Glaciimonas sp. CA11.2: one gene and its partner. The protein of the gene in region 1 interacts with the protein of each later gene in a pairwise test. Links are inferred from orthologs where the notes say so. Each region holds a gene or a part of one and is shown in the gene's direction. Other genes may lie near its edges.

What was found.
Region 2: the proteins of odhB (region 1) and lpdA interact in binary tests that used the Escherichia coli proteins (3 or more experiments, as listed by UniProt). The link is inferred for Glaciimonas sp. CA11.2 from one-to-one orthologs.

What each region holds. Positions count from the first base shown.
Region 1 is NZ_JAVIWL010000001.1:4,473,569-4,476,419, reverse strand. What follows is about bases 37-2,836. They hold odhB (2-oxoglutarate dehydrogenase complex dihydrolipoyllysine-residue succinyltransferase), read left to right. Parts: upstream 37-705; coding sequence 706-1,968; downstream 1,969-2,836. Other genes in these bases: lpdA (dihydrolipoyl dehydrogenase), read left to right, coding at 2,337-2,836; RGU75_RS19495 (2-oxoglutarate dehydrogenase E1 component), read left to right, coding at 37-644. In the rest of the region: more of RGU75_RS19495, read left to right, coding at 1-36; more of lpdA, read left to right, coding at 2,837-2,851. UniProt on the Escherichia coli protein: E2 component of the 2-oxoglutarate dehydrogenase (OGDH) complex which catalyzes the second step in the conversion of 2-oxoglutarate to succinyl-CoA and CO(2).
Region 2 is NZ_JAVIWL010000001.1:466,775-469,766, reverse strand. The notes cover bases 52-2,992. They hold lpdA (dihydrolipoyl dehydrogenase), read left to right. Parts: upstream 52-586; coding sequence 587-2,398; downstream 2,399-2,992. Other genes in these bases: RGU75_RS01980 (ABC transporter ATP-binding protein), read right to left, coding at 2,499-2,992; RGU75_RS01990 (MFS transporter), read left to right, coding at 52-329. In the rest of the region: more of RGU75_RS01990, read left to right, coding at 1-51. UniProt on the Escherichia coli protein: Lipoamide dehydrogenase is a component of the glycine cleavage system as well as of the alpha-ketoacid dehydrogenase complexes.

The sequences.
Region 1 (2,851 bases):
AACACTCGTCGGCACGTCTCGAGCGCTTCTTGCAATTATGTGCAGATAACAACATGCAGGTTGTTCAGCCGACTACTTCAGCGCAGATTTTCCATTTGCTGCGCCGTCAGATGATTCGTCTGTTCCGCAAGCCGCTCATTATCATGACGCCGAAATCATTGCTGCGTAATAAGGATGCCGGTTCGCCTTTGTCTGATTTGGCAAAGGGTTCATTCCAGACCGTCATCGGTGAAGTTGATGACAAGATCGATGCTAAAAAGGTGAAGCGTATCATCGCTTGTTCTGGCAAGATTTATTACGATCTGGTTAATGCGCGTAAAGAACGCGGTCAAGCCGACGTCGCTATTATTCGTCTGGAACAACTGTATCCGTTCCCGCACAAGGCATTTGCAGCTGAATTGAAGCAATTTCCAAACTTTAATGAATTGGTTTGGGCGCAAGACGAGCCGCAAAACCAAGGTGCGTGGTTGCAGATTCAACATAATATTTTTGAAAATCTGGGTGATGGTCAAAAGCTTGCTTATGCAGGTCGTCCAGCCAGTGCATCGCCTGCCGTGGGTTACTACGACAAGCATTACGCGCAACTAAAAACATTGCTTGATACTGCATTTTCAAAGCTTAAGGGCTTTGTTCTTACCAAATAACTGAAGCAAAGGCACGCCACAAACAAGGCGTGCCGGATGCAAAACCCATACGGAGAATTCCATGGCACTTATAGAAGTTAAAGTCCCCCAACTTTCAGAATCTGTCGCTGAAGCAACCCTGTTGCAATGGCATAAAAAAGTAGGCGATCCAGTCGCACGCGATGAGAACCTAATCGATATTGAAACAGATAAAGTGGTGCTGGAATTGCCAGCGCCAAATGATGGCGTAGTCGTACAAATTGTGGAGCCGGATGGCGCTACTGTTGTTGCAGGTCAGATCATCGCGATTATCGATACTGATGCAGCAGCTAAAGTAAGCCCGATGGAAGTAACGCCGATACCGGTGCCGCAACCTGGCCATGCAACGACACCTGTTGCCGCCCCAGAACTTGCAAGCACCTCCGCAGCGGGTATTGCTATGCCGGCAGCAGCCAAGTTACTTTCGGAAAATAACCTTTCAGCAACGCAGGTCGCAGGTAGCGGCAAAGATGGTCGCGTAACTAAAGGTGATGTGCTGACAACGTTGGCAGCGAAGCCAGCCACGCCAGCACCAGCGGTTGCAGCTCCGGCTGCTAAACCAGCCTTGCAACAAGTTGCTGCGCCAAACAAAGCTAGCAAAGAAGAGCGTCCGGAAGAGCGCGTGCCGATGAGCCGCTTGCGCGCGCGTATCGCTGAACGTTTACTGCAATCGCAAGCGACTAACGCAATCTTGACTACATTCAATGAAGTCAACATGCAACCTGTTATCGATTTACGGACCAAGTACAAAGATAAATTTGAAAAAGAGCACGGCGTTAAGCTTGGGTTCATGTCCTTCTTTGTCAAAGCAGCTGTCGCAGCGTTGAAGAAATACCCTGTCGTTAATGCTTCCGTTGACGGTAACGATATTTTGTACCATGGCTATTTTGATATTGGTATCGCCGTTGGTTCGCCACGTGGTTTGGTCGTCCCTGTGTTGCGTGATGCTGATCAAATGTCGATCGCGCAGATCGAAAAGAAAATTGGCGAGTTCGGTGCTAAAGCACGTGACGGCAAGCTGACAATGGAAGATCTGACCGGCGGTACTTTCTCAATCTCAAACGGTGGAACATTCGGATCGATGCTGTCGACGCCGATTATCAATCCTCCACAGTCTGCGATCTTGGGCGTTCATGCCACTAAGGACCGTGCTGTCGTTGAAAATGGCCAAATCGTTATTCGTCCGATGAACTATCTGGCAATGTCTTACGATCACCGTATCATCGACGGTCGTGAAGCAGTATTGGCATTAGTCGCTATCAAGGATGCGCTGGAAGATCCTGCACGCATGTTGCTGGACTTGTAATTTCTAAAAGTAATTGCGCTTTACTGCCTTTCGGTCAATACCTCATTGGAATTGACCGGAAGGCATGAAGTGGACTGCTTTACGTCATGTTGGTTGAATTAAATAAATTAGCGTACAAGTGGGGTAAACAACGGAATGACGATTTATTGCGATGTAAAAAATCTGCATCAAAGACGTGATTAAAAGACGTGATTATTAAAGAAGTAAGCATCAAAGTAAGCACCAAAGAAGTGAGCGGCAGTTATGCAATGCGTTGCCGCTAAGTTAGCCTTGGCTTTGTCGTAAGAAGTCGAAAAATACCGAATTTACCTGAAGTAGTGCGTGATGCCTTGTTGCCAAGAGCGCCGTAAAAGAACGAAGGAAAAACTATGAGTAAGCAATTTGACGTTATCGTTATCGGTGGCGGTCCTGGTGGTTATATCGCAGCAATTCGTGCTGCTCAACTTGGATTCAATACCGCTTGTATTGATGAGTGGAAAAACGCCAGTGGCGGTCCGGCACCAGGCGGAACCTGTACCAACGTTGGTTGTATCCCATCAAAAGCGTTGCTGCAATCTTCTGAACATTTCGAACATGCTGGCCACAGCTTCGCAGATCATGGTATCGATATCAAGGAACTAACCTTGAATTTGCCACAGATGTTGGCGCGTAAAGATACGGTCATTAAACAGAACAATGATGGCATTTTGTATTTGTTGAAAAAAAATAAAGTGACCTTTTTCCACGGACGTGGCTCTTTTGTTAAAGGCGACGCTAACGGTTACGAAATTAAGGTTGCTGGCAAGACCGAAGAGTCGATTAGCGGTAAGCACATCATTCTGGCAACGGGATCCAATGCGCGTGCATTGCCGGGCGCTGATTTTGACGAGAAATTGATTTTGTC
Region 2 (2,992 bases), 4.0 Mb from region 1 along the record:
TTTCCAGCATCCATACGATTCTTAAAGATCAGTATTTTTTAAATACCAAAGAAGACGACGACGATCCGTATGAGTCATCGCAAATCACCGCGCTGGTCGCTAATCCTCATGGGATTTTCGGCATCTATTCGTATCGTGAAGTGTTTAGTTTTGAACGTTTCTGGGGTATCGGCAGCGGGCGAAATTTTGCGCTCGGCGGAATGTATGCAGTCTATGATCAGGATCTCAGCGCTCACCAAATTGCCGAGATTGGCGTACAGGCTGGCGTTGAGTTCGATAAAAGTTCAGCCGCTCCGTTGAGAATTCATAGTTTTTTGATGATGCCATAGCGGTCTTGAAAAAGCTTCTACGGCGTGTCTTTTAAAAAATGCAAGATGCTGGATCAATATGCGGGACTCAAGAAAAATGGGCGGATAAATGATGTTTGTTATCCGCTGAGGCCGCCCGATGATGTCACGAAAATAGCATAAGGCGTCACGTTGCGGGTTATGGCAACGGACCAATAGTAGCGAACATGCTCGGCTATAAAAGCAGCGGAGCGACACCACCCAATCCCTATGTGGGAAGATAAAACGGAGCAAACCCTATGAGTATGGTCGAAGTCAAGGTCCCGGATATCGGCGACTTCAAGGAAGTCGAAATCATTGAATTATTGGTCAAAGTCGGCGACACCGTTAAAGTTGATCAGTCGCTGATTACGGTTGAGTCGGACAAGGCCAGTATGGAAATTCCATCGAGCCACGCCGGTGTCGTCAAGGAGATCAAAGTTAAGGTCGGCGAAAAAATTGCCGAAGGTTCGGTCATTTTGAGCGTAGAAGCAAGTGGCGCAGGTGCTGAACCAGCCTCGGCTGCATCTGCTGCAGCGCCGGCTGCCGCAGCGCCGGCTGCCGCAGCAACGGCTGCCACAGCAACGGCTGCCACAGCATCTCCTACTAATGCGCCTGCGGCTGCTAGCTTCTCCGGTAATGCTGATATTGCATGCGATACCGTGGTGTTGGGTGCTGGGCCTGGTGGTTATACAGCAGCTTTTCGCGCTGCCGATCTTGGTCAAAAAGTCGTGCTGATTGAGCGCTATGCTGATCTTGGCGGTGTTTGCCTGAACGTCGGTTGTATTCCGTCAAAGGCTTTGCTGCATGCTGCCAAGGTGATTACTGAAGCAGAAGAAATGGCGCATTTTGGCGTCAAGATGTCAGCTCCTGAGATCGATATCGATGCATTGCGCGGCTGGAAAGAAAGTATCATTAAAAAACTGACGGGCGGTCTTAGCGGTTTGTCCAAAGCACGCAAAGTCCAGGTTGTTACGGGTAAGGGCGAGTTCAGTTCAGCCAATACCATCGTTGTGCAAACGGCGGAAGGTCCAAAAGTTGTCGCATTTAAAAGTGCAATCATTGCAGCGGGATCATCGGTTGCCAAAATTCCTGGTTTTCCTTACGATGATCCACGACTGATCGACTCGACCGGTGCGCTTCAACTAAGTCAAATTCCGAAGACATTGCTGGTCATTGGTGGCGGTATTATCGGGTTGGAAATGGCCTGTGTATACGATGCGCTAGGTTCCAAAGTGACGGTCGTTGAGTTTGCTGACGGTTTGATTCCTGCCGCTGATCGCGACCTCGTGAAACCGTTGCAAAAGCGTATCGAAAAACGCTATGAAGCGATTTACCTAAAAACCAAAGTCACCAAACTGGAAGCGTTGCCAGAAGGTTTACGCGCTACGTTTGAAGGCGCTGACGGCAACGCCAGCGCGCCACCTGAGCCACAATTGTTTGACATGGTGCTGGTGGCAGTCGGCCGTCGTCCTAACGGCAGAGAAATTGCCGCCGAAAAAGCGGGCGTTATTGTCACTGACCGTGGTTATATTCCTGCAGACAAGCAACAACGTACCAACGTTGCCCATATCTTTGCAATCGGCGATGTGTGTGGCGAACCTATGCTGGCACATAAAGCGACCAACGAAGCGAAAGTGGCGGCCGAAGTCATTGGCGGCCATAAAGTCGCATTTGACGCTATGACAATTCCATCGGTCGCCTACACCGATCCAGAAATTGCATGGATGGGGTTGACGGAAACAGAGGCCAAAGCCAAAGGCATTCCGTTCGAAAAAGCCAATTTCCCATGGGCAGCAAGCGGCCGCGCATTGGCGATGGGGCGTGATGATGGGATGACTAAATTGTTATGGGACCCAAAAACGAAACGCATTATTGGCGCCGGGATTGTTGGCGTGAATGCTGGTGAATTATTGGCCGAGACGGTGCTGGCAATGGAAATGGGAGCCGATCTGGAAGATCTGGCACTGACGATTCATGCGCATCCGACTTTATCTGAGACGCCGATGTTTGCTGCTGAGATGGGTCTGGGTACGATTACGGATTTGTTTATTCCGCCAAAGAAGAAGTAATTAGCTGGTTTGGTTGAGTTTGGTTGAACATGGCGTGACATCTTATCGAAGGATAAGGTGTCACGTTTTGCATTGGGCGAGCGGTTTTGGTCATTGACGGTCAGCCGCCTAAATACGCTTCTAGTACCTTCGGGTTGTTCAGCAAGTTGACGCCGCTATCGGCCAATACAATCTGTCCGGTTTCCAGCACGTAACCACGTTGCGCAATGCGTAGCGCTTGCCGCACGTTTTGTTCCACCAACAGGATGGTGAGGCCGGTGCGGTTGATTTCCTTAACGATGCGGAAAATTTCTTGAATCATCAGCGGTGCTAGTCCCATCGATGGTTCGTCCAGTAGCAGCACGCGGGGCTTTGCCATCAATGCGCGGCCAATGGCCAGCATTTGCTGTTCACCGCCGGAGAGATTGCCAGCGAGACCTTCTTTGCGTTTTTGCAGGACAGGGAATAGGGAATAAATCCATTCCAGATCTGTCGCAACCTGCGTCTTGTCGTTGCGGGTGTAGGCACCTAAAGCCAAGTTTTCTGCGATGGTGAGCGTGGTTAAAATGGCGCGGCCTTCTGCCACTTGCACCACGCCACTTTGGACGATCTTGT